DNA from 2 places in the Kitasatospora sp. NPDC001539 genome. Region 1 is predicted to be linked to the other one. Evidence: predicted binding sites of a transcription regulator. Region 1 holds the regulator's gene; the other holds the start of a gene.

Region 1 (9,400 bases):
GGGCGCCAACGAGGCCTGAGCCCGCCTCCCGTACGGTCCGCGCGGGGTTCGCGGGCCGTACGGGACAATGGGGTCATGCCCTCCGCACTCCCCGACGGCGAACCGGTGCCGTCCGACGGTTCCCTGCCCGCGCACGCCCTCTCCGGGCTGGGCTCCCGGCCGTTCGGCTTCTACCTGCACGTGCCGTACTGCGCCAGCCGCTGCGGTTACTGCGACTTCAACACCTACACGGCCACCGAGCTGCGCGCGTCCGGCGCCGTCGCCTCCCAGGAGACCTACGCCGACAACGTGGTCTCCGAGATCCGGCTGGCCCGCCGGGTGCTGGGCGACGCGGACCTCCCGGTGCGCACCGTCTTCCTCGGCGGCGGCACCCCGACCCTGCTGCCGGCCCGCGACCTGGTGAAGATGCTCGCCGCGCTGCGCGAGGAGTTCGGGCTCGCCCCCGACGCGGAGGTCACCACCGAGGCCAACCCGGAGTCCGTCGACCCGGCGTACCTGGCCGAGCTGCGCGAGGGCGGCTACAACCGGATCTCCTTCGGCATGCAGAGCGCCCGTCCGCACGTGCTGCGACTGCTCGACCGCCACCACACCCCGGGCCGCCCCGAGGCCTGTGTGGCCGAGGCCCGCGAAGCCGGCTTCGAGCACGTCAACCTCGATCTGATCTACGGCACCCCCGGTGAGTCCGACGACGACTGGCGGGCCTCCCTGGACGCGGCGATCGGCGCCGGGCCGGACCACGTGTCCGCGTACTCGCTGATCGTCGAGGAGGGCACCCGGCTGGCCGCCCGGGTCAAGCGCGGCGAACTGCCGATGATCGACGACGACGTGCACGCCGACCGGTACCTCACCGCCGAGCAGGCCCTCAGCGCCGCCGGCTACTCCTGGTACGAGGTCTCCAACTGGGCCACCACCCCCGAGGGCCGCTGCCGCCACAACGAGCTGTACTGGACCGGAGCCGACTGGTGGGGCGCCGGCCCCGGCGCCCACAGCCACGTCGGCGGCGTCCGCTGGTGGAACGCCAAGCACCCCGCCGCCTACGCCCGGGCGCTCGCCGAGGGCCGCACCCCCGGCCTGGGCCGCGAGGTCCTGGCGGAGGAGGACCGCCGGGTCGAGCGCATCCTGCTGGAGCTGCGCCTGGTCGACGGCGTCCCCCTGGACCTGCTCACCGACACCGGCCGCAAGGCCGCCGAGCAGCACCTCGCCGACGGCCACCTCGCCCCCGCGCCGTACCGGGCCGGCCGCGCCGCGCTGACCCTCCCGGGAAGGCTGCTGGCGGACGCCGTCGTACGTGACCTGGTGGACTGACCTTCGTTAACGTGGGTGTCAGCCGTCGGAGGGAGCGTGCGATGACCGCCATCGATGACCGGATGACTGGGATCTTCGAGAATTTGAAGGTGCCGGAAGGCGTCAAGGCCGAGCTCATCCGGGGGGAAATCGTGATGATGGCCGGCCCTGACATGGTCCACAACCTCATCGTCCTGGCGATCCAGTCCCAGCTCCCGCTCGGTCGGTGGCGTCCGCTCACCACCCAGGACGTGGCGATCCCCGGGCAGGCGAGTGAACCCCAGCCGGACCTGGTCGTCTTCGAACGCGGAGCGGTGGAGGAGCACGGCCGACTGCTGCCGTCGCCCGCGGTCACCCTGGTGGTCGAGGTGGTGTCGAGGACCAGTGTCGATCGTGACTACCGGACCAAGCGAGAGCTCTACGCCGAGGGCACCATCCCCGCGTACCTGATCGTCGACCCGATCAAGGGCGTGTGCGTGCTGCTCACCGAGTTGGGGGAGGATCCCGGGTCCGGGCTTCCGAGGTACCTTTCGGAGCGGATCAGCAAGTTCGGCGAGCCGGTTCCCATCGGGTTGCTCGACATCGAGCTGGACACCACGGAGTTCCAGAAGTACGTCTGACCGGTCTCACGCCGGCGACGTCACGAAGTCGATCAGCTCCTCGACGCGGCCCAGCAGTTCGGGCTCCAGGTCCTTGTAGCTGTTCACCGTCGACAGGATGCGCTTCCAGGCCGCCGGGGTGTCCACCGGCCAGCCGAGGCGCCGGCAGGTGCCCTCCTTCCAGTCCTCGCCCCGGGGGACCGCGGGCCAGCCGGGGATGCCGACGCTCGACGGCTTCACGGCCTGCCAGACGTCGACGTACGGGTGGCCGACGACCAGCACCGACTCGCCGGTGACCTGCGCGGCGATGCGGTGCTCCTTGGTGCCGGGGAGCAGGTGGTCGACCAGCACGCCGAGGCGGCGGCCGGGGCCGGGGGCGAAGTCGGCGACGATCGCGGGCAGGTCGTCGATGCCCCGCAGGTACTCGACCACCACGCCCTCGATCCGCAGGTCGTCGCCCCAGACCCGCTCGACCAGCTCGGCGTCGTGCCGGCCCTCCACGTAGATCCGGGACTCGCGGGCGACCCGTGCCCGGGCGCCGGGCACGGCGATCGAGCCGGAGGCGGTGCGCCCGGGCGCGCGGGAGGGTGCCGGGCCGGCGGGCCGGACCAGGGTCACCACCCGGCCCTCCAGCAGGAAGCCGCGCGGCACCATCGGGAACACCCGGAGTTTGCCGAAGCGGTCCTCCAGGGTGACGGTGAACCCCTCGGCGGTCTTCTCGCAGCGCACCACCGCCCCGCAGAATCCGGTGGCCGCGTCCTCGACCACCAGGTCCGGCTCGGCGGGCACCTCCGGAGCGGGGGTCTGCTTCTTCCACGGCGGGGTGAGGTCGGGTCCGTACTGGCGGCTGCGCATACGGGTGATCATAGGGACGGCGGACGGGCCGTCAGAGCCCCGGCGCGCCCCAGAGCGGGAACCAGCGGCTCAGGTCCTTCTCCAGCCGCAGGTCGTTCCCCAGCATCGCGTTGACCTGGAGCTCCAGCGGGCTGTTGCGCCGCTCGCCGCCGCCCGGCATCGGGGCGAACGGGTAGAAGGAACCGCGTTTGTAGAGGTACACCAGGGCCAGCGACTGGCCCTGCGGGTTGCGGAAGCCCACCAGCGAGCAGAGCAGCTGCGGACCGAAGCCGTTCGCCTCCAGCTCGCTGTTGACGGCGTGCAGGTCGTTCACCAGCTCGGGCAGTTCCTCGGGGGTGTGCCGGGCGAGCAGCCAGGAGTAGCCGTAGCCGTCCTTGGAGGCCTCCACCGGGACGCCGCCGCGTTCGGTGTCGGCGTCCAGCAGCGCCCGGACCTGCTGTTCGACCTGGACGAAGGCCGCGCCCTCGACGGCCGCGAAGCAGACCGAACCGAGCCCGGTGGGGGTGAAGGCGGCCCCGGCCTCCAGGGTGAGCGCGGCGGACGGCACGCCGAACAACTGGTCGAGGTCGGGCTTGACGGGCTTGGTGCGGCCGAACAGGGCGTCCAGGAATCCCACGGCGGTCCTTTCGGGGCGGAGGGGCTCGGCGGCCGAGGCTTCGGGGGAGGGGATCAGCGGCCGAGCTGCTCGGAGATCTTCGCCAGCTGCGCCAGCCGCTTCTCCAGCGTCGGGTGGGTGGAGAACAGCTGCGAGGCGGTCTCCCGGGCGCTCAGCGCGGGGGCGAAGTAGAAGGCGTTGTACGGCTGGGACTTGCGCAGGTCCTCGGTGGGGATGGCGGCGATCTGCCCGGTCACCTTGGTGAGCGCCGAGGCCAGGGCGCTGGGCCGGCCGGTGATCTGGGCGGCGGCCCGGTCGGCGGCCAGCTCGCGGTAGCGGGAGAGCAGCCGGGTGAGCAGGAAGCTGATCGCGTAGACGACCATCGACACCAGCGGGATGATCAGTGCCACGACGGCCGCGTTCTGGTCGTTGTTGCTGCGCCCGCCGCCCATGAAGCCGCCGTAGACGGCGATCCTGGTCATCGCCCCGGCGAGCACGCCGAGGAAGCCGGCGATGGTCATCACCGCGACGTCCCGGTGGGCGACGTGGGACAGCTCGTGCGCGAGGACGCCCTCGAGCTCCTCCGGTTCGAGGCGGCGCAGCAGGCCGGTGGTCACGCAGACCACGGCGTTCTGCGGGTTCCTTCCGGTGGCGAAGGCGTTCGGCATGTCGTTGTCGGCGACCGCCACCCGGGGCTTGGGCATGTCGGCGAGGGCGCAGAGCCGGTCGACGGTGCCGTGCAGCTGGGGGAACTGCTCCGCGCTCACCGGGCGGGCGCCCATCGCCCGTTCGGTGATCTTGTCGCTGAACCAGAACTGGGCCACGAACAGCCCGCCGGAGATCAGGACGATCAGCGGCCAGGCCCCGCGCAGCAGCGCGATCAGCAGGCCCGTGAAACCGACGTACAGCAGCCCGATCACGAACATCGTCGCGACCATGCGGCCGGTCAGGCCGCGGTCGGGTGCGAAGCGGGTGTGCTGGCCCGAGCTCGACATCGCTTGCTCCTCCGTTCGCCGTCGCTTTCGATGCTGCCACCCGGACGGCCCCGGGGCACCACCCCCGCACCGCGAGTTGCGGCGGCCGGGCCCGCGCCCCGGGGTCCGCGCCCCGGCGGCGCGCCCCCCGGACTGCGGGGAGGATCACCCCGGCCGGGCCGTTCCTGCGATAGGACCCGGGCCTTACACTGGCAGGTACGGTTTTGGCACTCGTGTGCGCAGAGTGCCAGGGTCGGGGCCCTTGCCCGAGCGGCCCGCAGCATCACAGACGGACAACGTGCGAAGACGGAGGTGCGTGCCCCATGGCCGGTGAGGTCCGCCAACTGGACGACCGCAAGCTCGCCGTGCTGCGCGCGATCGTCCAGGACTACGTCGGCACCGAGGAGCCGGTCGGCTCCAAGGCCCTGGTGGAGCGGCACAACCTCGGGGTCTCCCCGGCCACCGTGCGCAACGACATGGCGGCGCTGGAGGAGGAGGGCTACATCCACCAGCCGCACACCAGTGCCGGGCGCATCCCCACCGACAAGGGCTACCGGCTGTTCGTCGACAAGCTTGCCGAGGTCAAGCCGATGAGCGCCCCGGAGCGGCGGGCGATCCGGCACTTCCTCGACGGTGCCGTCGACCTGGACGACGTGGTCGCCCGCACGGTGCGGCTGCTCGCCCAGCTCACCCGGCAGGTCGCCGTGGTGCAGTACCCCTCGCTGACCCGCTCCACCGTCCGGCACATCGAGCTGGTGGCGCTCGCCCCGGCCAAGGTGATGCTCGTCCTGATCACCAACACCGGCCGGGTCGAGCAGCGGATGGTGGACTGCCCGGGCACGGTCGGCGAGACGCTTCTGGCCGACCTGCGGGCGCGGATCAACGCGCGGGCCGCCGGCCAGCGGCTGCCCGACGTCCCGGGCCTGCTGGAGGACCTTCCGGCGACCTTCGAGCAGATCGACCGCCCGACCGTCAGCACGGTCCTGGCGACCCTGTTCGAGGCGTTGGCCGAGCAGAACGAGGAGCGGATCATGCTGGCCGGCACGGCCAACCTGACCCGCCTCGGGCACGACTTCCCGCTGACCATCCAGCCGGTGCTGGAGGCCCTGGAGGAGCAGGTCGTCCTGCTCCGCCTCCTGGGTGAGACCACGGATGCCGCGATGACGGTCCGGATCGGGCGGGAGAACGCCTACGAAGGGCTGAATTCCACCTCGGTCGTGTCGGTGGGCTACGGTTCGGGCGACGAGAGCGTGGCCAAGCTGGGTGTGATCGGTCCGACCCGGATGGACTACCCGGGCACAATGGGGGCGGTGCGCGCGGTGGCACGGTACGTGGGGCAGATCCTGGCCGAGTCGTAGCAAGCAGCCACCGTCAGCCCTCTGGCGGTGGTGTCCAGTCGCACTACTACAGGCGGAACAAGCGGAGCATTTGGTGGCCACGGACTACTACGCGGTACTCGGCGTCCGACGGGATGCGGGGCAGGACGAGATCAAGAAGGCGTTCCGGCGCCTGGCACGCGAACTGCACCCGGACGTCAACCCGGACCCGAAGACGCAGGAGCGGTTCAAGGAGATCAACGCCGCCTACGAGGTGCTCTCCGATCCGCAGAAGCGCCAGGTCTACGACCTCGGCGGGGACCCGCTGTCGCCGGGTGGCGGCGGTGGTGCGGGCGGCTTCGGCGCCGGCGCGGCGGGCTTCGGCTTCTCCGACATCATGGACGCCTTCTTCGGCGCCGCGGCCGGCCAGCGCGGCCCGCGCTCGCGCACCCGCCGCGGCCAGGACGCCATGATCCGCCTGGAGATCACCCTGGAGGAGGCCGCCTTCGGCACCACCAAGGAACTCCAGGTCGACACCGCCGTCACCTGCACCACCTGCAGCGGCGAGGGCGCGGCCCCCGGCACCTCGGCGCAGACCTGCGACATGTGCCGCGGCAAGGGCGAGGTCTCCCAGGTCACCCGCTCCTTCCTGGGGCAGGTCATGACCTCCCGCCCCTGCCCGCAGTGCCAGGGCTTCGGCACCGTCGTGCCGACCCCGTGCCCCGAGTGCGCCGGTGACGGCCGGGTCCGCGCCCGCCGCACCCTGACCGTCAAGATCCCGGCCGGTGTCGACAACGGCACCCGGATCCAGCTGGCCGGCGAGGGCGAGGTCGGCCCCGGCGGCGGCCCGGCCGGCGACCTGTACGTCGAGATCGCCGAGACCACCCACACCGTCTTCCAGCGGCGCGGGGACGACCTGCACTGCACCGTCACCATCCCGATGACGGCCGCCGCGCTCGGCACCCAGGTGCCGTTGCAGACCCTGGACGGACTGGAGGAGGTCGACATCCGGCCCGGCACCCAGTCCGGCCAGTCGATCCCGCTGCACGGCCGGGGCATCACCCACCTGCGCGGTGGCGGCCGGGGCGACCTGATAGTGCACGTCGAGGTGCAGACGCCCACCAAGCTCGACGCCGAGCAGGAGGAGCTGCTGCGCCGGCTCGCCGTGCTGCGCGGCGAGGAGCGCCCGGCCGGCCAGTTCGCGCCGGGGCAGCAGGGCCTGTTCTCGCGACTGAAGGACGCGTTCAACGGCCGGTGAGCCGTCCGGAAGGGGGTGTCGGGGTCCGACCCCGGCACCCCCTTCGCGTTGCCGTTCCGCCCACCCCCTCCGGAGGACCACCCCATGACCGCCCCCGTCTTCGTCGTCGAGACCGAGCGGATCGCCGCCGCCGAGCCCGGGGCGCTGGTGCGCCTGGACGGGGCGGAGGGCCGGCACGCGGCCGCGGTGAAGCGGCTGGAGGCCGGCGAGGCGGTGACCCTCGCCGACGGCCACGGGCTCGGTGCGGACGGGACGGTCGCCGAGGTGCTCGGCAAGGACGCGATCGACGTCGCGGTGGCCGCCGTGCGCCGGGAGCCCGAGCCGGCGCCGCGGATCGTCGTCGTCCAGGCGCTGCCCAAGGGCGACCGCGGCGAGCTGGCGGTGGAGACCATGACCGAGGTCGGCGTGGACGTGGTGATCCCCTGGGCGGCCTCCCGCTGCATCACCCAGTGGAAGGGCGACCGCGGCGCCAAGGCGCTCGCCAAGTGGCGGGCCACCGCGAGGGAGGCCGGCAAGCAGTCCCGCCGGCTGCGCTTCCCCGAGGTGCGCGAGCTGATGACCACCAGGCAGCTGGCCCCGCTGCTGGCGCAGGCCGCGCTGGCCGCTGTGCTGCACGAGGAGGGCGCCGAACCGCTGGCGCACGCCGCGCTGCCGCAGGCGGGCGACATCGTGCTGGTGGTCGGCCCGGAGGGCGGGGTCTCCCCGGAGGAGCTGGCCGCCTTCGCCGAGGCGGGCGCGAAGCCGTACCGGCTGGGCCCGTCGGTGCTGCGCACCTCCACCGCCGGGGTCGCCGCCGGCGCCCTGCTCCTGGGCCGCACCGGCCGCTGGGCCTAGCGCCCGTCTTCAAACCCCCGCCCGCGGGGGAGTTGGGAAAAGCGCAGCGGCCCCCGCCCGGGCCTGCCTACGCTGGCCGGGTGACGGACTACCTGAGCACCTCCGCGGGCGCCTACCTGCGCCATCCCCATCTGCACGGTGACCTGGTCACCTTCGTCGCCGAGGACGACCTGTGGGTGGCCCCGCTGGACGGCGGCCGGGCCTGGCGGCTGACGGCCGACCACCTCCCGGTGCACCACCCGCGGTTCTCCCCGGACGGCCGGCACATCGCCTTCTCCTCGCCCCGGGACGGCGCCCCGGAGGTGCACGTGGTGCCGGTGGACGGCGGGCCGTCCCGGCGGCTCACCCACTGGGGCAGCCACCAGACCCGGGTGCAGGGCTGGACGGCCGACGGCCGCCCGATCGCCACCACCAGCGCCGGTGCGGCCAGTGCCCGCCACACCTGGGCGTACGCGGTGCCGCTGGACGGCGGCGAGCCGCTGCGGTTGCCGTACGGGCCGGTCGGCGGCCTGGCCTTCGAGCCGGACGGCGATCGCGTCCTGCTGGTGACCGTCAACAACCGCGAGCCGGCCTGGTGGAAGCGCTACCGGGGCGGCCGGGCCGGCAAGTTGTGGCTGGGGCGGGACGAGTTCACCCGCGTGCACGAGGAGTTGGACGGGCAGCTCGACTCCCCGCTGTGGGTGCCCGGTTCCGGAGGGCAGGACGGCCGGATCGCCTTCCTGTCCGACCACGAGGGCGTCGGCGAGCTGTGGTCCAGCCGCCCGGACGGGTCCGACCTGCGCCGCCACACCGGTGACCCGGACGGCTTCTACGCCCGCAACGCCAGCACCGACGGCACCAGGGTCGTCTTCCACCGGGCCGGCGACCTCTGGCTGCTGGACGACCTGGACGGCACCGAGCCGCGCCGCCTGGACATCCGGCTCGCCGGTCCGCGCACCGGCCGCCGCCCGGGCCCGGTGCACGCCGCGCACTGGCTGGAGTCCGTCGACCCGGACCGCACCGGCCGGGCCGCCGCCGTGGTGGTGCGCGGCGGCGTGCACTGGCTGACCCACCGGGAGGGCCCGGCCCGGGTGCTGGACGCGACCCCGGGGGTGCGCGGGCGGCTGGCCGCGGTGGTGCCGGGCGAGGACGGCGCCCAGGGCGTGCTGTGGGTGTCCGACGCCGAGGGCGAGGACGCCCTGGAGTACGCGCCCGCGGTGCACGGCGCCGAGCGGCGCAGGCTGGCCGCGGGGCGGATCGGCCGGGTCAACTCGCTGGTGGTCTCCCCGGACGGCAAGCAGGCGGCGCTCGGCGTGCACGACGGCCGGCTGCTGCTGGTCGCGCTGGCCGACGGCGCCGTGCACGAACTGGAGCGCAGCACCGACGGCGAGGTCAGCGGCCTGGCGTTCAGCCCGGACTCGGCCTGGCTGGCGTGGTCCCGCCCGGTGCACGGGGTGGGCCCCTACTCGCTGCGCCAGATCGTGCTGGCGAACCTGGCCACCCGCACCGTCGGCGAGGTCACCCAGCAGCGCTTCGTCGACACCTCGCCCGCCTTCACCGCGGACGGCCGCTACCTGGCCTTCCTGTCGGTGCGCAACTTCGACCCGGTGTACGACGCGCACGCCTTCGACCTGTCCTTCCCGAACGGCTGCCGCCCGTACCTGATCACCCTGGCCGCCGACACGCCGTCCCCGTTCGGGCCCCAG
Region 2 (9,400 bases), on a different contig from region 1:
GGGGCAAGCTGGCGGGCTGGCTGTACGGGCGCTGAGGCCGCCGCGCCGGTCTCGGGGCGGACGCGGGGCCGGGGCGCGGGGGCGGGGCGGCGGCCGGGGCGCGGCCGGGGGGCGATCTGGAGCGCCTGGGGCGGTTGGGGCGGTCCGGGCGGTTGGGGCGGTCCGGGGCGGTCCGGCGCGCCCGGGCGGCGTGGGGCGGCTGGGATTCCTGGGGTGGCCTGGCGGAGTCTACGCGCGTAACTGTATGCTGGTTCGACTACGCCGTATAACCACCGCTAGACCACCCCCAGCATCTGCCTGACGCAGAGTTGGCGCGACCGCTCGGCGGCCGCGGTCCGGCCCCGGCCCACCAGGCCCGGCCGACCCGGTATCTACCCCGGTCGACGCGCGAGAGGACGACTCTCGGCGCCGTCGGGGCCACCCCATGCCCTGCCGCGCTACCAGGCAGCAGGAAGGACCGACCGTGACGGCCCGCCGAACGGTCGACACCGCCGCGGACAGCACCCCCGAGACCGCGGCCGACACCGTGGAAACCGCCACCGACGCCCCCGCCCGGGTCGGGTACGGGGAACTGCTGCGCACGCCCGGCGCCTGGACGTTCCTGTCCCCCGCCCTGGTCGCGCGACTGCCGTACGCGATGCTCAGCATGGGCATCCTGCTGCTCGTCACCCAGACCCACGGCTCGTACGGCACCGCCGGTACGGTCACCGCCGTCGCCGCGGTCTCCCAGGCCCTGATCGGGCCGCAGACCGGGCGCCTGGCCGACCGGTACGGCCAGGCCGCCGTGCTGGTCCCGACGGTGCTGGTGCACGCGGCCTCGGTCGCGCTGCTGATCGCCCTGGCCCTCGGCCACGCACCGGCCTGGAGCCTGTACCTGGCCGCCGTCCCCGCCGGGGCGAGCGTGCCGCAGATCGGCGCGATGGTCCGGGCCCGCTGGGTCGCCAAGTTCACCGCGGAGGGCGCCTCCCCGACGGCCGCGGCCAAGGTGAGCACCGCGTTCGCCTTCGAGTCCGTGACGGACGAGTTCACCTTCGTGATCGGCCCGATCCTGGCCGCCAACATCGCCGCCTTCGTCAGCCCGGCGGCCTCACTGGTCGCCGAGGCCTCGCTGACCCTGGTCGGCGGCCTCGCCTTCGCCGCCCAGCGGCGCACCGCCCCGGCCCGGATCGTTCCCCAGCCGGGTGCGCGGCGCGCCTCGGCACTCGCCTCGCCCGGCGTCCGGCTGCTGGTCGGGGCCTTCCTCGGGGTCGGCGCGGTGTTCGGTGGCATGCAGGTGTCGGTGAACGCCTTCGCCGACTCGGTCGGCCATCACGACGCCGGCGGCACGGTGTACGGGATCTTCGCGGGCGGCTCGATGCTGGCCGGTGTGCTGTACGGCGTGATCGCCTGGCGGCGGCCGGTCCAGCAGCGGATGGTCATGAGCTACACCCTGCTGGTGCTGGGCTGCTCGGTGCTGTGGGCGATGCCGAACCTGATCGCGCTGACGGTGGCCGGACTGGTCTGCGGTCTGGCCATCGCGCCCACCCTGATCAGCGGCTACACCCTGGTCGAGACGCTGGTCGCGGACGGTGCCAAGACGGAGGCCTTCACCTGGCTGACCGGTGCGATCGGACTGGGGCTGGCGGTCGGCTCGATGGCCGCGGGCAAGCTGATCGACGGCCACGGGCCCTCAGTCGGGTTCCTGGTGCCGGTGATCGGCGCCGGGCTGGGGCTCCTCGCGCTGGTGTCGATGCGGCACCTGCTGGTGGCGCCGGGCGGACCCGGCCGCGTGGTCGCCGGATCCGGCGAGCGCGGCGGCGCGGCGCAGCTGGTCGGCGCCGCCAAGGGCTGAACGGGCGGACGGCGGTGGTCCGGCACCGGCTCACGTCACACCGGAGTCGCTGGACTGATCCAGCGGAATGCCGCATCATTGACCATCGTTAGCACTCATCAGGCGAGAGTGCCAGGAGGAAGACAAGTGCCCACGTACCAGTACCAGTGCACCGAGTGCGGCAACGGCCTGGAGGCGGTGCAGAAGTTCACCGACGAGGCGCTGACCACGTGCCCCGAATGCCAGGGACGGCTCCGCAAGGTCTTCTCGGCCGTGGGCGTCGTGTTCAAGGGCTCGGGCTTCTACCGGACCGACAGCCGCTCGTCCTCCAGCAGCTCGGTGGGCGGCAGTGCGTCCTCCGGCTCCTCGACGTCGTCGTCGGGTTCGAGCTCGTCGTCGTCCTCTTCCGGCTCCTCGAGCTCGTCCAGCTCGTCGAGCTCCTCCAGCAGCCCGGCTGCGGCCGCGAGCTGATCTCGGCGCCGCCCCGCGGCGTTCCGTCCGGAAGTTTCGCGAAGGCCCGTCGGCCCCGCTTCGTGCGGGGCGGCGGGCCTTTCGCCTTTTCCCTGGCCGGGCCGGCCGCGTTCCGTCAGCACGGGGGTTCCGTCAGGCGGTCAGCACGGGGCTTCCGTCAGCGCGGGGAGGCTGGTCTCACTCGTTCGGGCGTACGAATCTATCCACAGGGGCGGGGTTATCCACAGGCTGCGGGAAAGGGATTTCCGTCCGCGCCCGGGACGCGCATCGTGTGGTTCACCGAAACCGACCGACCGAGTCCGGAGGTGACCTCGATGACGACCGTGAGCCCGTCCGTCCCGCTGCCCGCCCCCACCGTGCCGCCCCGATTGGAGCTGCCGAGCTTCCCGCCGATCCGGCGCGGCTGCGGCGGGTGGTACCGCTGGCGTCGCGCCGTCCGGCGGCGGGCCGGAGTGCCCGCGCTGGTGCTGCTCGCGGTGGCGGCGGCGCTGGCCTTCGGGCCGGCGCGGGCCGGAGCCGGACTGCCTCCGCCCGGGGGCTCCGTGAGCCGTACGGGTTGTCAATCCGGGATCGCCGAAGACCACCCGTAACCCAGGAACGACTTCGTCGTTCGAGGCGGCATGAAAGGCTTCAAGGAATTCCTGCTGCGTGGAAATGTCGTCGAACTCGCCGTCGCCGTGGTCATCGGCGCGGCCTTCACCAACATCGTCAACGCCTTCGTCAAGGGCGTGATCAATCCGATCGTGGGGGTCTTCGGCACGAAGGACCTGGCGTCCTACAGTTCCTGCCTCAAGGGGCCCTGCGAGGTCAGCTCCACCGGTGAGGTCACGTCCGGAATCCTCATCCTGTGGGGATCGGTGCTCAGCGCCGCCCTGCAGTTCCTGATCACTGCGGCCGTCGTCTACTTCGTGCTGATCGTGCCGATGAACCGGATGGCGGCCCGCCGCAAGTCCGCCGCCGAGGAGGCGGCGGAGGCCGAGGCCAAGGAGGTCCAACTGCTGACCGAGATCCGCGACGCGCTGGTCACGGCACGTTAGTCCCGCGCTCCCCCGATCCCGCGTTCCGTCGATCCCGCGTTCCGTCAGTCCGGCGGCAGGTCCGTCCGTGCCGTCTCAGTCCCCGTGGTGCGGGGGGCGCTGGCTGAGGTACCAGTCCAGGCCCCGTCCACCGCTCTCCCCCGTCCCGGGGCGCTCACCCCAGCCGGCGTCGGTGTCGTCCCGGGACTGCTGGTCGAAGGGGTCGCGGAAGTCCAGCCGGCTCTTGGCGGCGGCCGCCCGTCGGTCCGTCGACTCCTGGCCCGCCGCCCGGCCGCTCGCGTCCTGCCCCTGCCGATCGTGCTCGCCCTGGACCTGCCCGCCGTTCCCCTTCCGTCCCTGCACGCCCTGTTCCTGCTCGCTCACCTTGTCCACTCCCCTGCTCGCCTTCGCGCCGTCCTGTCCCTCCAGCGTAGGAGCCCCGTGGCACGCCGCGGGCCCGGGTGCGGGAGTTCCGCATCCGGGCCCGGGAGGGGCAGTCGGCTCGGTCGTCCGTGGCCGTTGCGCCGGGTACGTCAGGCGGCTTCGAAGCCCGCGTGGTCGGCGATCTTCTTCAGCTCGGCGAGCGCGTGCTTCTCGATCTGGCGGATCCGCTCGCGGGTGAGGCCGTGCTGCTTGCCCACCTCGGTGAGGGTGCGCTCGCGACCGTCCTCCATGCCGTACCGGGAGCGGATGATCGAGGCCGTGCGGTCGTCCAGCCGACCGATCAGGTCGTCCAGCTCCTCGCGGCGGAGCATGACCATCACGGCGTCCTCGGGGGACGTCGCCCCGGTGTCCTCGACCAGGTCGCCGAACTGGGTCTCGCCCTCGTCGTCGACCGACATGTTGAGGCTGACCGGGTCGCGCGCCCAGTCCAGCACGTCCTTGATCCGGGCCTCGGTGGTGTCCAGCTCGGCCGCGATCTCGGCCGGCTCGGCCTCGCGGCCCAGCTCCTTGGACTTCTCCCGTTGCACCCGCCGGATCCGGCCGAGCTCCTCGACCAGGTGCACGGGCAGCCGGATCGTCCGGGACTGGTCGGCGATGGAGCGGGTGATCGCCTGCCGGATCCACCACGTGGCGTAGGTGGAGAACTTGAAGCCCTTGGCGTAGTCGAACTTCTCGACGGCGCGCACCAGGCCGGCGTTGCCCTCCTGGATGAGGTCCAGCAGCGGAAGGCCGCTGCGCGGGTAGCGGCGTGCGACCGCGACCACCAGGCGGAGGTTGGAGCGGATGAAGACGTCCTTGGCGCGCTCCGCGTCCTCGGCTATCGCCTCCAGCTCCTCACGGGTGACGCCGTCCGGGAGTTGGTCCTCGTCCAGCAGGTGCTGGGCGTACACGCCGGCCTCGATCCGCAGCGAGAGCTCGACCTCCTCGGCGGCGTCGAGCAGGGGCGTCCTGGCGATCTCGTCGAGGTACATGCCGACCAGGTCGCGGTCGGCCTCGAGGTTGGTCGGGCGGGCCGCGCGACTCCGGTCGGCCCTGTCGCGAACGACGGCACGGGTGGCCATGCTTGCTCCCTTTGACTGGTGTTGCCGAGGTCTGCCTGCCCTGCCCCGCGGGGGCAAGAAGTGCGGGCCCTACGGGGGCTCACACGTAACGATCCAACGAACAGAATCCGGACAACATTCCCAAGTCACTCAGATTCTTCCCGGCGATGCAGTATCCTGCCGGTTTTCACTTCGGTTCTGACGGTCCGCGACCGTTCAGCCACGGTCCGCGCCCGTACGCGACTACCCGGACCGATCGAAGCGGAGCACGCCTTCACCGGCCCCACACAGAAAAGCCGCCTGACCGTTGAACCGGCGAGCGGGCGCGTACGTTCCCGTGCGCCCCGCCTTCCGCCCGCGCTCACACCCCGGCGCACGCAGGTCCTCCTCACAAAAGATGCCAAATCGCTATCGCCCCAGCTCCCCATCGGCGCGGCGCGCTGGGAAGGTGTCAGGCATGCACCTGACCAACAGCACGACCTCCGCTACCGAGCGTCACCGCGGCCTCCTCCGGGACGCCGCGGTCGCGCTGGGTTGTGCCGCGCTGTTCGGCCTCCTGGCGGTGCTGGTGACCGGCCACTGGCACCCTCTGCACGAGTTCGACCAGGACTGGGTCACCGAACTCCACATCTACGCACGGGAGCACCGGATCTGGACCGCCTCGGTGCAGACCCTCTCCGACATCGGCGGGCCCGTCACCATGCGTGTCCTCCTCGGCCTCGCGGCCACCTGGCTCCTGCTGATCGGGGCCAGGACGCTGGCCGGCTGGGTGGCCGCCCAGGCGCTGGTCGGGTGGGGCGCCCAGTGGGCGCTGAAGCTGGCCGTCGGCCGCCAACGCCCCGCCTTCGGCGACCCGGTCTCGCACGCCGGCGGTCCAGCCTTCCCCTCCGGGCACGCGATGGCCTCGGCGATCACCTGTGCCGTCCTGGTCGGCCTGGTCTGGTACCGGGTCCACCGCCGAGGCCGGACGGCCGCCTGCGCGGTGGCCGCGGGCACGGTGCTCACCATCGGCTGGACCCGGGTCGCCCTCGGGGTGCACTGGCCCAGCGACGTCCTGGCCGGCTGGCTGGCCGCCGGCGTCGTCCTGGGCGTGGTGACCGCCCTGATCGAGCTCTGGCGGCCGGGCGCCCTGGCCAGGGACGTACGGCGGGTCAACTGGCTCACCCGCCCCCGCGTCCAGCGGGTCATCGTGCCCTACGTCCGTCCGCCGCGCGCCGAGGACGCGGAGCTCGGCGACCCCGTCGACCGCCCGGACGAACCCGTCCGCTGACGGCCCCCGGCCGGCAACGCCGCAGGCCCCCGTCCGAGCCGGACGGGGGCCTGCGAGTTGCGGCGCCGTGCTGTGCCCCAGACAGGAATCGAACCTGCGACACCGGCTTTAGGAGAGCCGTGCTCTATCCCCTGAGCTACTGAGGCGAGGCCGGTCTGTGACCAGGCCGTTCACAGCGTACCGGATCGGGGGTCGCCTGGGGGCGGGTGGCCGGGGATGACGCCGGGGGGCGGGTGCCGACGGGGCGTCAGAGCAGGTCACGTAGCCTGCCGACAAGTGTTCCCATCGCCCCGGCACGCCGCCGAAGGAGACGAAGGCCGTGATGACAGCAGCTGTACGCCCGGCCGTCCGGTTGCTGGGGCAGGTGTGGTTCTGGCCCGCGGTGGTCATGCTGGCCGTCGGCTCGTACCGGGTGGGGACGCCCGAGCCCTGGCGGGACGAGATCGCGACCTGGACGGTGTCCACCCGTTCGCTGGGGGACCTGCTGGGGTTGCTCCGGCACGTCGACGCCAGCAACGGCGCGTACTACCTGCTGATGCACGGCTGGACGGCGGTGTTCGGGGCCTCCCCGGTGGCGCTGCGAATACCGTCCGTGCTGGCGATGGCGGCGGCCGCCGCGTTCGTGGCGCTGACCGCCGAACGGCTCTTCGGCGGCCGGCTGGCCGGGGTCGGGGCGGGGCTGCTGTTCACGGTGCCGCCCCAGGTGTCCCACTACGCGCAGGAGGCGCGCGCCTACGCGCTGGCGACCTGCTCGATCGCGGCCGCCACGTACTTCCTGCTGCGGGCGCTGGAGCGGCCCGGCCCGCGGCGGTGGGCGCCGTTCTGCACCGCGATGGTGCTGGCCGGGGTCTGGCACCTGGTCTCGTGGAGCACGGTCCTCGGGCAGGTCGCGGTGGTGCTGCTGCACGCTCGGCGCGGCCGGGCCGGGACGGGCCGGCGGATCCTGCGGCAGTACCCGGTCGCCCTCGCCGTGGCCGTGCTGCCGGTGCTGCCGGTGGCACTGCTCGGCAGTCGGCAGTCCGGCCGGCAGCTCGGCTGGCTGGAGACTCCGTCCTTTTCCGACCTGGTCGACTTCGACGGGCACCTGTTCGGCACGGAGCGGGTGGCCCAGGCGTTCGCCCTGCTGGCCCTGCTCGCCCTGCTGCTGCCCGGCCGACGCCTCCAGGCCTGCCAGCCGCTCCTGCTGGCGGTGCTGCCGGTGGTGGGCGTCTGGTCGGTGTCGCACAGCACCACGTCGTACTTCCTCGACCGGTACCTGCTGTTCACGGTGCCCGCCTGGGCGGTGCTCGCCGGCGGCGGGGTCGCGGCCGGGTACCGCGCGGTGGTCGACCGGGCCGGCGGGCGGCGATCTCTGGGAAGAATCGTTTCTCCTCGGGCCGCGGCCCTCACCGGCGGGCTGCTGGCGGCGGCCCTGCTCGCCGCACCGGCCGTGGCGGCGCTGCCCGCGCAGCCCGGGGTGCGGTACGCGGGCTCGCACACCCGCTCGGAGGAGCCGTTCCGGGCGGCGGCTTCGGAGATCGTCGCCGGCTACCGCCCGGGGGACGGGATGGCCGCCCCGATGGGCGACCAGTCCTGGGCGATGGTCTGGCCGGGTGTCAGCTACTACCTGCCCCGGAGCGTCCGGCCGTTCCCGGTCTTCGTGGCGCGCAGCGCCGACGACGCCGATGAGCTGACCCCCGAGGCCTGCCGGCAGCCCGCCGCCTGCCTGGGGGACGTGCCGCGGATCTGGCTGCTCGTCCTCGGGGACACCGCGGATCCGCTGGCGTCCGTGGCCGAGGACCAGGCGCAGGTGCTCCGGGCCCGGTACGGCGCGCCGGACGCGGTGGTGCCGCTCGGCGGGCTCACCCTCGCACTGCTCGACCGCACGACCTGAGACCCCCCGGACCTGAGACCCCGGACCTGAGACCCCGGACCTGAGAGCCCCCGACCTGAGATCCCCGACCTGAGATCTCCGACGACGCCGAAGGGGGAGCCGGTACCGGACCGGCTCCCCCTTTCGTGCTCCGCACCCGGCGTTGGTCAGAGCAGGCGCAGCAGCCGGGACTGGATGGACGGCGGGTCCAGGTCGGACTGGAGGGCCACCGGGACCTCCACCTTGTCGGCGCCCGAGCCCACCCGCAGCGTGCCGACCTCCTTGCCGGCCTTCTCGTGGTGACCGATCTTGGCCGGGTCGAGGGTGACGGTCCCGCTGACGCCGGGGAAGCCGGCCACCACCAGGTCCTTGGTCGCGACGACCGGGACGGTGCCGCCGAGCCCGTCGTCCACCGAGCCGACGACGTCGCCCTTCTTCACCAGGGTCTGACCGGTCAGCCCGTTCTGAGCGGCCTGGATCTGCTTGGCGCTCACCTTCAGCACGGTCGGCAGGATGCCGTCGCCGTCCTTGGGGGAGGTCGCCTGCTGGCCCAGGGTGACCCCCAGGATCAGCCGCCGCACACCCCCGATCTCCTTGTACGCGGCCCACATCAGGCAGCCGCCGGCCGGGGTGCTGGAGCCGGTCTTGACGCCGATGACACCAGTCTTCGGGTTGATCAGGTTGTTGGTGTTGAGGATCTTCGTGTTGTTGAAGGTGGTGTCCGGGGTGGAGACGATCTGCCGGAAGATCTCGTCCTGCATGACCTGCTCGGCCAGCTTCAACTGGTCCTTCGCGGTGGACTTGGTGTCCGAGCTGAAGCCCGCCGGGTCGGCGTAGACGGTGTTGGTCATGCCGAACTTGGCCGCCGTGTCGTTCATCTGCTTGACGAACGCGTCCTCGGAGCCGGAGTGGAAGCGGGCGAGCAGCCGGGCCACGTTGTTGGCGGACGGCAGCATCAGCAGTTCCAGCGCCTGGTACTCGGTGAGCACCTGGTTCTCGGTGAGCGTCACCCGCGATTCGTCGCTGTTGCCGGACTCCTGCGCGGCCTGCTTGTCGACGGTGATCTTCTGGCCGCTCTCCCCCTTCTTCAGCGGGAACTTCTGCAGGATCAGGTAGGCGTTCATCACCTTGGTGACGCTGGCGATCGGGGCCGGGGTCTCCTGGCCCGAACTGCCGAGGCTGCCGACGCCCACGACCTCGGCGGCGGACTGGCCCTTCGCCGGCCAGGCGAGGTCCAGCGGGTCGCCGGAGAAGCTGAAGCTGCCCGCAGCCGACATCTTGACCTTCGCGTCCGGCAGCGGACGCAGCAGCTGGGCCACCACGACCGCACCGAGCACCACCGCCAGGAAGACCGTCCAGATGGTGATCCGCTTGAGGGCCCGGCGCAGCGGCGAGACCGGACGGGCGTTGAGGGAGGCGAGGACCTCCATCGCCTCGGCCGTGTTCTCGGGCGAGGGCAGCGGCTCGGGGGCGGGCAGCGGCGGGACGGGCGGCGCG

The links. Region 1 encodes HrcA, which represses chaperone genes, less so after heat shock. Its sites were predicted from a motif close to TTNGCACTCNGNNNNNCNGAGTGCNAA; they were not measured.
Region 2: a site for HrcA is predicted at 1,920-1,946, ahead of ABT247_RS10075 (FmdB family zinc ribbon protein). Genes of this name have one in related genera too.

What each region holds. Positions count from the first base shown of each region.
Region 1 is NZ_JBEPAK010000052.1:9,651-19,050, reverse strand. Features, by position in the region: gene ABT247_RS11590 (AMP-dependent synthetase/ligase) at 1-19, shown strand, start outside; gene hemW (radical SAM family heme chaperone HemW) at 76-1,305, shown strand; gene ABT247_RS11580 (Uma2 family endonuclease) at 1,347-1,904, shown strand; gene ABT247_RS11575 (DUF3097 domain-containing protein) at 1,911-2,738, opposite strand; gene pspAB (PspA-associated protein PspAB) at 2,770-3,354, opposite strand; gene htpX (zinc metalloprotease HtpX) at 3,408-4,328, opposite strand; gene hrcA (heat-inducible transcriptional repressor HrcA) at 4,631-5,665, shown strand; gene dnaJ (molecular chaperone DnaJ) at 5,739-6,881, shown strand; gene ABT247_RS11550 (16S rRNA (uracil(1498)-N(3))-methyltransferase) at 6,966-7,715, shown strand; gene ABT247_RS11545 (S41 family peptidase) at 7,796-9,400, shown strand, end outside.
Region 2 is NZ_JBEPAK010000042.1:22,433-31,832, reverse strand. Features, by position in the region: gene ABT247_RS10085 (potassium/proton antiporter) at 1-35, shown strand, start outside; gene ABT247_RS10080 (MFS transporter) at 464-1,831, shown strand; gene ABT247_RS10075 (FmdB family zinc ribbon protein) at 1,958-2,281, shown strand; gene ABT247_RS10070 (hypothetical protein) at 2,596-2,871, shown strand; gene mscL (large conductance mechanosensitive channel protein MscL) at 2,902-3,318, shown strand; gene ABT247_RS10060 (hypothetical protein) at 3,394-3,681, opposite strand; gene ABT247_RS10055 (sigma-70 family RNA polymerase sigma factor) at 3,831-4,802, opposite strand; gene ABT247_RS10050 (phosphatase PAP2 family protein) at 5,239-6,051, shown strand; tRNA gene ABT247_RS10045 (tRNA-Arg) at 6,125-6,197, opposite strand; gene ABT247_RS10040 (glycosyltransferase family 39 protein) at 6,374-7,924, shown strand; gene ABT247_RS10035 (serine hydrolase) at 8,071-9,400, opposite strand, start outside.